2 regions of the Kitasatospora sp. NPDC032121 genome follow, and region 2 is predicted to be linked to the other one. Evidence: riboswitches for the same ligand, from Rfam matches in the RefSeq annotation. Region 2 holds a riboswitch; the other holds the start of a gene.
What was found. A riboswitch is a leader RNA that binds a small molecule or an ion and turns the genes downstream of it on or off. The one in region 2 is predicted to bind thiamine pyrophosphate.
Positions count from the first base shown of each region.

Region 1: linked by a shared signal. The riboswitch ahead of thiO (glycine oxidase ThiO) and the one ahead of ACZ5OX_RS07680 (purine-cytosine permease family protein) in region 2 are both predicted to bind thiamine pyrophosphate.

Region 1 is NZ_JBVILX010000001.1:724,765-731,016, forward strand. Features, by position in the region: gene thiE (thiamine phosphate synthase) at 1-205, opposite strand, end outside; gene ACZ5OX_RS03310 (Rv2175c family DNA-binding protein) at 205-570, opposite strand; gene ACZ5OX_RS03315 (NAD(P)/FAD-dependent oxidoreductase) at 613-1,818, opposite strand; TPP riboswitch at 1,979-2,091, shown strand; gene thiO (glycine oxidase ThiO) at 2,086-3,270, shown strand; gene thiS (sulfur carrier protein ThiS) at 3,267-3,536, shown strand; gene ACZ5OX_RS03330 (thiazole synthase) at 3,540-4,337, shown strand; gene pknB (Stk1 family PASTA domain-containing Ser/Thr kinase) at 4,467-6,248, shown strand.
Region 2 is NZ_JBVILX010000002.1:407,361-413,612, reverse strand. Features, by position in the region: gene ACZ5OX_RS07685 (S1C family serine protease) at 1-1,410, opposite strand, end outside; TPP riboswitch at 1,631-1,775, shown strand; gene ACZ5OX_RS07680 (purine-cytosine permease family protein) at 1,768-3,186, shown strand; gene ACZ5OX_RS07675 (glycerophosphodiester phosphodiesterase) at 3,349-4,173, shown strand; gene ACZ5OX_RS07670 (ATP-binding protein) at 4,501-5,076, shown strand; gene ACZ5OX_RS07665 (DUF5926 family protein) at 5,146-6,129, shown strand.

The DNA.
Region 1 (6,252 bases), on a different contig from region 2:
TGCCGTGCCGGCGGCAGGCGTCGGCGAAGACCTCCAGGGCCGCCAGCTCCTGCCGGGCCTCCAGGCCCTTGTCGCGCAGTTGGACGACGTCCACCCCGCCCGCCAGGGCCGCGTCCAGGAACTCGGCGAGGTCGCCCTGCTCCCGACGGGCGTCGGTGCACAGGTACAGCCGGGCGTCGGCGAGGGCGGCGCGGGGGTCCGTCATCACAGCGCCATGGCCTGGGCGCGGCGCTTGACCTCCGTCGCCCGGTTCTCCCACAGCGCCTGCACCGGGGTGCCGGGCAGCGACTCGTCCTCGGAGAACATCCACTCGATGATCTCCTCGTCGGAGAAGCCGCTGTCCCGCAGCACGGTCAGCAGGCCGACCAGGTGCTTGACCGGGCCGGTCTCGTCGATGAAGGCCGCCGGGACCTGCAGGGACTTGTTGGGACCGCGGCGGACCGCGATCAGGTCACCCTTCTTGACCATGTTGCGGACCTCGGTGACCAGCACACCCCACCGCTCGGAGATGTCGGGCAGGTACAGCCACTCGGGGACCAGGGCGTCAGTCTTGGCATCGATCTCACTCACGGCACCAGACTGCCACCTCGACGGCCCGCCGCGCACCCGGCCCTACGCCACGGCCGCCTTCAGCGGCACCGCGGGGTCGGCCGCGCGGGCCGGATCCAGCGCCGTACCGCGCTCGATCAGCCTGCGCCCCTGGGTGAGGTCGCGCGGCCGGTCCACGGCCAGCAGCGCGCTCGGCACGCCGTCGCGCAGCCAGAGCACCGACCACTCGCCGTCCTGCGGACCGCCGCGCCAGAGCGGCACGTCGCCCTCGGCGTGCCGGCCGGCGTACTGGACCATCCGCCCGAACTGCTCGGACCAGAAGTACGGCACCGGGTCGTAGTCCGGCGCGTCCGCGCCCAGGACGGCGGCGGCCACCGCCTCACCGGACTGCAGGGCGTGGTCCCAGTGCTGGACGGCCAGCCGGGCGCCGGCCCGGGCCGACGGGTAGCTGACGCAGTCGCCGGCCGCGAAGACGCCGGGCACCGAGGTGCGCAGCCGCCCGTCCACGACGACGGCTCCGGTCGCGTCCAGCTCGACCCCGGAGCCGGCCAGCCAGCCGGTCGCGGGGCGGGCCCCGATGCCGACCACCACCTCGTCGGCGGGCAGGTGCGAGCCGTCCGCCAGTAGCACCGCGCCGGGCTCCACGGCGGCCACGCCGACGCCGCAGCGCAGCTCGATCCCGGCCGCGGCGTACCAGCCGGCCATCGCCGAGCCGATCTCCGTCGGCAGCGCGCCGGGCAGCGGCGCCGGACCGGCCTCGACCACCGTCACCTCGCAGCCGGCCGCGCGGGCCGCGGTGGACACCTCGGCGCCGATCCAGCCCGCGCCGACCAGCACCAGCCGCAGCCCGGGGCGCAGCAGCGCGCGCAGCGCCAGGGCGTCGTCCAGGGTGTGCAGCAGGTGCGCCCGCTCGGCGCCGGGCAGGGCGCGCGGCACGGCGCCGGTGGCGATCACCAGCGAGCCGTACGGGAGGTCGCCGCCATCGGTGTGCAGCACGCCGGGGGTGAGGCCGGTGGCGCGGCGGCCGGTGAGCAGCTCGATGTCGAGCTGCCCGTAGTCGATGTCCAGGGCGGTGGAGTCGGCCTCGCCGAGCAGCACGTCCTTGGAGAGCGGCGGCCGGTCGTACGGCGCGTGCGGCTCCTCGCCGACCAACACGATCCGCCCCTGCCAACCGCCCTGCCGCAGCTTGAGGGCGCACTGCGCCCCGGCCAGCCCGGCTCCGACGACGACCACCTGATCCGTTCCGCTCAGCTCTGCCACGCCGGTCACTGTACTCAGCGGCCGACCGGCGGCCGCGGGGCCGGGGGTGGGCGGGGGGTGCGGTCGGTCCCTCCCCGGTACGGGCCTGCGGCCGGGCGGGCCCACCTCCCGCGCCGCTGTCCACCCTGCGTACGGGCCTTCGGCCGGGCCGACCCCCGGCGTTAAGGTGGGGGCACCACACGGGAGCCCGGCGGACCGGGCTGAGAGGCGGGCTGACACGGCCTGCGACCGTCCGAACCTGATCCGGGTCATACCGGCGAAGGGAGAAGAGCAGCTTTGTCACGCTTGCCATCGCCCGCCCACGCCGACGTGCTGGTGATCGGCGGGGGCGTCATCGGCCTCGCCGTCGCCTGGCGCGCCGCCCAGCGCGGCCTGCGGAACGTGACCGTGGTCGACCCCTCCCCCGGCGGCGGCGCGGCCCGGGTCGCCGCCGGCATGCTCGCCCCGGTCACCGAGCTGCAGTACGGCGAGGAGCCGCTGTTGCGCCTCGGCATGGCCTCGAACGAGCGGTACGCGGACTTCGCCGCCGAGCTCACCGAGGCCGGCGGCGGCCGGGACACCGGCTACCGCCGCTGCGGCACGCTCGCCGTCGCGCTGGACTCCGACGACCGCGCGGAACTGCGCGAACTGCACGCCTTCCACCAGCGCCTCGGCCTGGACTCCGGCTGGCTGACCGGCCGGGAGGCCCGCAAGCTGGAGCCGATGCTCGCCCCCGGGGTGCGCGGCGGCCTGCACGTGGCCGAGGACCACCAGGTGGACGGCCGCCGGCTGCTGGACGCCCTGGTCTTCGCCTGCGAGGGCGCCGGGGTCCTGTTCCACCGGGCCGAGGCCGTCGAGCTGCTGGTCGGGAACGGCCGGGCGACCGGCGCCCGCCTGAGCACCGGGGAGACGGTGAGCGCAGAGCAGGTCGTGCTCGCCGCCGGCCCGCACAGCCACCGGCTGCCCGGCCTGCCCGAGGGAGTGCTGCCCGCGATCCGCCCGGTGAAGGGGCAGGTGCTGCGGCTGCGCGTCCCGGACGCCTACCGTCCGTTCCTGTCCCGCAACGTCCGTGCCGTCGTCCGCGGCCGGCACGTGTACCTGGTGCCGCGCGAGAACGGCGAGCTGGTGGTCGGCGCGACCACCGAGGAGCAGGGCTACGACACCACCGTCACCGCCGGCGGGGTGTACGAACTCCTGCGTGACGCCCACGAGTTGGTTCCGGGTATCACCGAACTCCCGCTGCTGGAGACCTCGGCCGGGCTGCGCCCGGGATCACCGGACAACGCCCCGCTGCTGGGCCCGACCTCGCTGCCCGGACTGGTCGCCGCCACCGGCCACCACCGCAACGGCGTGCTGCTCACCCCGGTGACCGCCGACCTGGTCTCCGAGTACCTGGCCACCGGCGAAGTCCCCGATCTTGCAAGGCCGTTCACGCCCCTGCGCTTCTCCCCCGACCGCTCCACGACGAAGGCCTCCGCATGACCGAGACCACCCGGAACGGGACCCCGCAGAACGGGACCGCCCCGACCGAGACCGCCCCGACCGAGATCACCCTGACCGTCAACGGCGAGCCCCGCCGGCTGTCCGCCGGGACCACCCTCGCCGAGGTGGTGGCCTCCGTCAGCGCCGCCAACACCGGCGTCGCCGCCGCGCTCAACGAGGCCGTGGTGCCGCGCGGTTCGTGGCCCGCGACGGCGCTGGACACCGGCGACCGGATCGAGATCCTCACCGCCGTCCAGGGAGGCTGAACCATGGCCGACGACCTTCTGACCATCGCCGGGACGTCCTTCTCCTCCCGGCTGATCATGGGCACCGGCGGCGCCCCCAGCCTGGAGGTCCTGGAGCGCGCGCTGCTCGCCTCCGGCACCGAGCTGACCACCGTCGCGATGCGCCGGGTCGACGCCGGCACCCAGGGCTCCGTACTGGACGTGCTGACCCGCAACGGCGTTCGGGTGCTGCCCAACACGGCCGGCTGCTTCACCGCCGGCGAGGCCGTGCTGACCGCGCGACTGGCCCGCGAGGCGCTCGGCACCGACTGGGTCAAGCTGGAGGTGATCGCCGACGAGCGCACCCTGCTGCCCGACCCGATCGAGCTGCTGGACGCCGCCGAGACGCTCGTCGACGACGGCTTCACCGTCCTGCCGTACACCAATGACGACCCGGTGCTGGCGCGCAAGCTGGAGGACGTCGGCTGCGCGGCCATCATGCCGCTGGGCTCGCCGATCGGCTCGGGCCTGGGCATCCGCAACCCGCACAACTTCCAGCTGATCGTGGAGGGCGCCGGCGTCCCGGTGATCCTGGACGCGGGCGCCGGCACCGCCTCCGACGTGGCGCTGGCGATGGAGCTGGGCTGCGCCGCGGTGATGCTCGCCTCCGCGGTGACCAGGGCTCAGGACCCGGTGCTGATGGCCGAGGCGATGCGGCACGCCGCCGAGGCGGGCCGGCTCGCCCACCGGGCCGGCCGCATCCCGCGCCGCTTCCATGCCGAGGCCTCCTCCGCGATGGCCGGCCGGGCCGACCTGGACACCCGCGAGCGCCCCGCGTTCTGAGCGTCCGGCACGCCCACGGCACCGGCCCCCGCGGCGCGAAGCCGTGTCACAAGCAGGGCACAGCCGGGCCCGGAGGCGGTGTCCTCCGGGTCCGGCCTCGCCCGGCGGCACTAGACTCACCGGGTGGACATGGCACTGCACGACCCCCTGATCGGCAGCCTGCTCGACAACCGGTACCGGGTCGAGCAGCGCATCGCGACCGGCGGGATGTCCACCGTCTACCGGGGCACCGACACCCGCCTGGACCGGGTGGTCGCGCTCAAGGTGATGCATCCCTCGCTGGCCGGGGACGAGGGCTTCACCGCCCGCTTCATCCGCGAGGCCAAGGCGGTCGCCAAGCTCACCCACCCCAACGTGGTCAACGTCTTCGACCAGGGCGCGGACGGCGGCCACGTCTTCCTCGCCATGGAGTACGTGCCCGGCCGCACCCTGCGCGACCTGCTGCGCGACCGCGGCGCGCTGTCCGTCCGGGCCGCGCTGGACGTGCTGGAGCCGGTGCTGGCCGCACTCGGCGCCGCCCACCGGGCCGGGCTGGTCCACCGCGACGTCAAGCCCGAGAACGTGCTGATCACCGAGGGCGGCCTGGTCAAGGTCGCCGACTTCGGTCTGGTCCGGGTGCTCGGCACCGCCGACGGCGCGCCCACCTCGACCACCACCGCCACCGGCGGCACCGTCCTGGGCACCGTCTCCTACCTGGCTCCCGAGCAGATCCTCCCGGACACCCCCACCGACCAGCGGGTGGACGTCTACGCGGCCGGCATCCTGCTGTACGAGATGCTCACCGGCCACCGCCCGCACACCGGCGACAACCCCGTCCAGGTCATGTACAAGCACCTGCACGAGGACGTCCCGGCCCCGTCGCTGGTCGCCCCCGCCGTGGGCCCCGAGCTGGACGCGATCGTGGCCGGCGCCTGCGCCCGGTCCGCCGACGCCCGTCCGTACGACGCGGTCGAGCTGCTCGCCGCCGTCCAGCGGGTCCGCCGCACCCTCACCCCGGCCGAGCTGGACGCCGAGCCGCCGGCCTCCACCCGGCCCAGCCCGCGCTACCCGACCAGCGAGCCGACCTCGGTGATCCAGCCGCTGCCGCGTACCGCCGACGAGCCGCCGACGGAGCGCACCAGCGTGCTGGACATGCCGCCGGAGCTGATGGACGAGTTGCTCGCCGAGCCGCGCCCGTACGACGAGCCGACCCCGGTGCACCGGCGCCGGCCGGGGCGGCCGCGCCGCCGCCTGCCCCGCGGGCCGCTGATCTGGACGGCCGCGGCGGTCGCCCTGGCACTGGCGATCGGCGGCGCCACCTACGGGATCTCCGAGGGGCTGTACGGTTCGGTGCCGGGCGTGCTCGGCAAGGACCGGGCCGAGGCGCAGCGGGTCCTGGACAGGGAGGGCCTGCACGGGAAGTTCGTCGAGGTGTTCAGCGAGTCCGTCCCGTCCGGGCAGGTGATCTCCACCGACCCCGGGGTGGGCGCGCGCACCCGCAAGAGCGACAGCGTCACCGTCACCCTGTCCAAGGGCCCCAAGCGGATCGCGGTGCCGGACCTCGCCGGGAGGAGCGCCGCCGACGCCGCCTCGACGCTGACCGGCGCCCAGCTGACCAGGGGCACCGTGACCGAGACCTACGACGACACGGTGCCCGAGGGCTCGGTGATCAGCAGCTCGCCGGCGGCCGGGCAGCTGCTGCAGGAGAACTCCGCGGTCTCGCTGGTGGTCAGCAAGGGCATGGTGCCGGTCCCGAACGTCACCGGGATGAGCAAGGACGAGGCGCAGAAGGCGCTCCAGGCGGCGGGCTTCACCATGCAGACCAGCGGCTGGGACGTGTTCGGCGCGGTCACGTCGTCCGGCCAGAGCCCGGCCGCGGGCGAGCGGCGCCCGCAGCGCAGCACGGTGACGGTCAAGTTCTCGCTGTTCTGAGTCC
Region 2 (6,252 bases):
GATGCCGATCACCGCGCCGCCGGAGTCCAGCAGCGGGCCGCCGGAGTTGCCGGGGTTGATCGAGGCGTCGGTCTGGAGGGCGTTCATGTACGAGGCCTGCGAGCCGGTGTCGTCGCCGGAGGCCACCGGGCGGTCCTTGGCGCTGATGATGCCGCTGGTGACGGTGGACTCCAGGCCGTACGGCGCGCCGATCGCGACGGTGGCGTCGCCGACGTTGACCTTGTCGGAGTCGGCCAGCGGCAGCGGGGCCAGCTTGCTCTTGGGCGGGTTGTCGATCTTGACCACGGCGACGTCGTAGCCCTCGGCGTGGCCCAGCACCGAGGCGCTGTAGGAGGTGCCGTCGGCGAACTTGACGGTCAGTTTGCCGCCGCTGAGGGTCGGCGCGACCACGTGGTTGTTGGTGAGGATGTGGCCCTCGGTGTCGAAGACGAAGCCGGTGCCGGTGCCCGACTCGCCGTTGCCCTGCGCCTTGATGGTGACGACGCTGGGCAGCGCCTTCTGCGCGATGGCGGCGATCGAGCCGGGGGCGGGCTCGTTCTTCTGGGTGTCGCTGGCCTGGACGGTGGTGCTGCGGTGGTCGTTCGCGGCGTTGCTGCTGTCGACGTGGTCGGCGACGGACACGCCGAGCGCGCCGCCGGCCAGGCCGGCGACCACCGCGACGGCCGCGATCAGGGCGACCAGGCCGCCGCGCTTCTTGCGCGGGCCGCCGTGGCCGCCGGGACCACCGGGGTAGTCCGCCGGGTAGCCGAGCGGGCCGGCCGGGCCTCCGGGGTAGCCGGCGCCGCCGGAGGTGGAGTCGTGGGTGGGGCCCCAGCCGCCGAGCGGCTGGCCGGCCCCGAAGGGGTGGTGGCCGTGCGCGGCGGGGGCGGCGGCCGGAGCGGCGCCGAAGCCCTCGTGCGCGCCGGCGGCGGGGACGCCGTGGGTCGGGGTGGCGTACGGGTTGCCGGCCGGCGGCAGGGCCGGGGCGGCGGGCGCGGCTGCGGCGGGGGCCGCGGCGACCGGGGACGGCGGGGCGGGCGGCAGGACCGGCGGCGGCGCGTCGATGTAGCCGGTGGCCGGGTCGACGACCGGCTCCTCCGCGACGGGCGCCACAGGCGCGGCAGGCGCGGCAGGCGCGGCAGGGGACTCCGGCGCCGGCACCTTGGTGAAGGCGACGGTGGGCTTGTGCCCACCCTCGGCCGGGACCCCCTCGGCCGGAACGCCCTCGGCCGGGACGGCGTCCACGGGCGGCGCCGCCTCGACGGCAGCGGCATCGGCGGCACCCGCCTCCGGCCCCGGCACCCGCCGGAAGGCCATGGTCGGCTGGTGCCCGCCCTGAGCGGGGCCTTCGGGAGCGGTCTCGGCCGCCCCCTGGCCGGCGGGCTGCTCCCCCTGCGGCCCGGCGGGCCCAACCTCGCGCTCGGTGCTCACGGACGACCTCCATAGCTGGCAGAACCAAGGACCATAGTTTTTCGCACTGCCGATTCGATTGCCGTAAGGACCCCTCTGAAGAACTCATAAGAATCCTTAGCCGGCACCGACGCCGGCACCGACGGCCGAGGCTCCCCTCCCCCCGCCGGGCGTCCCGCGATGCGGACCGTACGCCCTCGGCCTTGGGTGTCGGCCCCCGCGCCGGTTAGCCTGTCGCTCACAACTGACACGCGGGAGCTTGGACCCACCAGGCTGAGAGTGCGCATGTCGACCGTACGCCACGCGAGTGACGGACGTTCGAGGGGGCGCTGACCGCCGGAACCTGTCCGGGTAATGCCGGCGTAGGGAGTATCGGCCATGCCGCCTGCTTCGCCATCCTCTTCTTCGGGTGCGCCCGAGTCCAAGGGTTTCTCCGGGTCCACGCCCGCGGCCGTCCTGGACCGCCCCCAGCGGGCCGATCACGTCGAGGCGCCCCTGGTGCTCGACACCGAGCCGCCGCGCACGCTGCGCTTCCGGGACCACTTCGCGCTCTGGATGAACCTGGGCGTCAGCCTGATCGGTTTCTCCACCGCCGCCACCGTGCTCGGCGCGCCCGGCAGCGAGCTGTCGCTGGCCGCCGCGGTGACCGCGATCACCGTCGGTACGGTCGTCGGCACCGCGATGCTCGGCCTGGCCTCGCTGATCGGCGCCCGCACCGGCGCCCCCGCGATGGCGAACCTGCGCGGGCTGTTCGGCACCCGGCTGTCGTACCTGCCGACGGTGCTGAACATCGTGCAGTGCATCGGCTGGGGCGTGTTCGAGCTGCTGACCATCTCGGCGGGCGCCCAGACCGTCGCCCACACCACCGGCTACCGCTGGCTGTTCGTCCTGCTCGCCGGCGCGCTGACCACCGTGCTGACCATCTGGCCGCTGGGCTCGATCGCGGTGCTGCGCCGCTTCGTGGCCGGGGCGGTCGCGGTGGCGATGGTGTACTTCACCGTCCAGCTGGGCCGCCAGGGCGTGCCGGACCCGGGCGCGGGCAACTGGCACGGCTTCCTGGGCGCCACCGACGCGATGATCGCGGTGTCGGTCTCCTTCGTCCCGCTGGCCGCCGACTACACCCGGCACTCGCGCACCCCGCGCTCGGCGTTCTGGGGCAGCTTCTCCGGCTACACGATCGCCCAGGTCTGGTGCTACGTGCTCGGCCTGATGGCGCTGCTGCAGTCGGACGGCGACCCGAACCGGATCTTCGACTCCTTCCTCGGGGTCTGGGCCGGCTGGCTGTTCCTGCTGGTGCTGGTGCTGCGCGAGACGGACCAGTCCTTCGCCAACGTGTACTCGACCGCGATGTCGGTGCAGAACCTGCTGCCGAAGGTGGACCGCCGGGTGCTCTCCGGCGCGATCGGCGTGCTGATCACCGTGCTGGCGCTGCAGATCGACGAGTTCACCGACACCTACTACGGCTTCCTCGGCCTGATCGGCTCGGTGTTCGTGCCGCTGCTGGCGGTGCTCGTGGTGGACTACTTCCTCGGCGCCGGCCGGCGCGGCTGGAACCTCTCCGCCGACGCGCCGTCCCGCTGGCTGATGCTGCTGCCGTGGGCGCTGGGCTTCGCCGTCTACCAGTTCATCGCGCCGACCAAGGTGGCCGACTGGTGGACGGACTTCTGGACCTCCGCCCAGGAGGCGCTGCACTTCACCCCGCGGGAGTGGACCTCGGCCTCGTTGTTCGCCTTCCTGGTGCCGGCCCTGGTCACCTGGGCGCTCACCCCGATCGGCCGCCGCGCCGCCCGGCCCTGACCGCACCGGACCTGACCCGACCTGGCCGAACCGGCGGAACACGGCGGAACACGGCAGGACACGCCTGAGCGCGCCTGAGCACGACTGAGTACGGCGAAGACGGCCCCACCGGTTGGGGCCGTCTTTGTCCGCGCTTCACTTCCGCCACCTATCGTTGGGCCTGTGACCAGCCCAGACCTGTCCTCGACGGCGGCGCGCACCGCGCCGACCGTCCAGGTGATCGCCCACCGCGGTTCCTCCCACGCCCTGCCCGAGCACACCCTCGCGGCCTACCGACGCGCGCTCGACGAGGGCGCGGACGCGCTGGAGTGCGACGTCCGGGTCACCGCCGACGGCGCGCTGGTCTGCGTGCACGACCGCCGGATCGGCCGGGTCTCGAACGGCCGGGGCACCGTCTCGGCCATGACCCTCGCCGAGCTGGAGGCGTACGACTTCGGCGCCTGGAAGACCGGCCGCCCCAGCACCGACCCCGAGCTGCGCGGCGTGCTGCGGCTGGAGCGGCTGCTGGAGCTGGTGGTGGAGTGCGGCCGCCCGGTGGACCTGGCGATCGAGACCAAGCACCCGGTGCGCTTCCGCGGCCGGGTGGAGGCCGAGCTGCTGCGGACGCTGGAGCGGTTCAAGATCGGCGCGACCCGGGACGGCGGCCGCCCGTCCGCCCGGATCATGAGCTTCTCCTCGGTCGCGCTGGACCGGGTGGGCGCCGCCGCACCGCAGTACCGGCGGGTCTTCCTGTTCGAGCGGACCCTGCCGCTGCTCGGCCGGCTGCGCGCGGGCTCGCCGCTGCCGGGCGGGGCGCGGATCGCCGGCCCGGGCATCGAACTGGTGCGGGCCCGCCCGCAGCTGGTGACCCGGCTGCGGGAGCTGGGGCACGAGGTGCACGTGTGGACGGTGGACGAGCCGGCCGACGTCGAGCTCTGCCTGGAGCTCGGGGTGTCCGCGATCATCACCAACCGGCCCGCGGAGGTGCTGGCGCAGCTCGGCCGCTGACGGCCGGATCATCGCCGGCCGCTCGCCGGGCGATCCCCCGGTGATCGCGCCCGTGATCGCCTGGTGATCCGCCGACGCACCGAGGACCGGCCGGGGCCATACCGTCAGATCCGATCACTTCTGGTCAGCAGTCAAACCTTCCTTGCGCGAAATTGCCGGAATTCTTGCATCCGGGCGACAGAGGGTGAGCACGGAATGACCTGATGTCGACCGTCGGTCGCCGCGCTCGAAATGGGCGGGCGGGATCGTCCGGTGCTCGTTTCCGACGCATTACCAAGGGGCATCTCTCCCTCGGCATACGCTGAAGGAGGTCCGGGGGTGGCGTTGATGGTGGCGCGTGAAGTGCCGACTTCATCGACCATGGCAGTGCCGCACGGCCCAGCGAGTGTCGGGGTCGCACGGCGCCGACTGCGTCGAGATCTGGGTGACCGGCAGATACCGGAACCGGTCATCGATGATGCTGTTCTGATCCTTTCCGAGCTGTTGAGCAACGCCTGTCGGTACGCCCGTCCGCTCGGCCCGCTGCCGGCGCTGGGGCGCGGCTCCCGGGCCGAGGTGCTCGGGCAGGTCCTGGTCGGTGTCCCGTCCGGGCCGCACGCCGCGCCGGGCGGCCGGGAGTCCGCCGAGGGTTCGGACGAGCCGGACGGCGGGGTGCTGGTCCGCTGGCAGATGCACGCCGACGGGGTGCTCACCCTGGAGGTCACGGACGGCGGGGCGGCCACCCGGCCGCTGCCCGCGAGTCCCTCGCTGACCTCGCGCGGCGGCCGCGGCCTGAGCATCGTCGACCAGCTGGCGAGCGACTGGGGCGTGCGCGACGCCCCGGGCGAGGTCACGGTCTGGGCGGCGCTGCCCGCCCGGGCCCGGCACGCCCGGCGCACCGGAGGCGATGCCCGTAGCGCATGAGCCGGGCTCGGGGAATGTGTCGTTAGGCTTCCCGGGACACAGGACCACCGTTCCCGGGAGAGCCGCAGCATGGGCAAGAAGGCCGCCAAGAAGGCGCCGCAGCGCCAGTCCACCACCGCCGTCACGGGCGAGATCCCCGTGGTCGGGGCCCGCGAGGACTGCCCCTGCGGCTCGGGCCGCCGGTACAAGGCGTGCCACGGCCGCGAGGCCTCGCACGCGGTCCAGGAGCTGGTGCACCGCCCGTTCGAGGGCCTGCCCGGCGAGGCCGACTGGGTGGCGCTGCGCGAGCTGGTGCCCGCCGCCACGGTGCCGCTGACGCTGGCCGCCGGGGTGGCCGAGGGCGCTACCGGTGACATCCCGTCGGTGACCCTCGCCACCGTGCTGCCGCTGGCCTGGCCGGCCCTGCGCCGCCAGGACGGCTCGATCCTGCTCGGCCTGCAGACCCAGTCCGCCTCCGGGGACCTCAGCCGCGACCTCGCGGACGCCCTGGAGCTGGCCCTGGCCACCGAGCCGGGCAGCCCGGTGCCGGCCCGCCGGACCGTCCCGGGCGGGCGCCGCCTGCAGGACCTGCTGGACACCACCGCCGCGTTCACGCCCACCGTGCACACCGGCTTCGAGTTCTGGCTGGAGGACGCCGAGGCCGCCACCGGCGAGGTCGCCGCCTCCCTGGAGCGCGCCAACGCCTCGGCCATCCCGACCGAGAAGCTCGCCGGCGTGGACTCCGCCTACTGGTGCGGCACCCCGGACAAGAACCACCTGCGCTGGGTGATGACCGTGCCCGAGGAGCAGCTGCTGGACGCGCTGGCCCGGCTGAACGCGGCCGACGAGGCCTCGCTCGGCCCGGACACCCGCCTGGTCGGCTCCTTCCGCGCGCACGGCCTGACCGTCCCGGTGTGGGACCTCCCGCTCGAGATGACCGCCGCCGACTGCGAGAAGCCGGCCGCCGAGTTCGCCGCGCGGCTCGCCTCCGTGCTCGCCGACGGGACCCCGCTGACCGCCGAGGAGCGGCGCGCCCGCGCGAACCTGGTGAACCGTCAGGTCACCCTGAACTAAAGCGCGCGGGATCCGCGTGATACGCGTCACATTGTCGTGGTGAACGCGCAATTTCCGGGCGTGGAGGGCGTCTTGGAAATTGGCGCGGGCGCGGATCCTTGTTACTGTCTAAAGAGTCCGGCC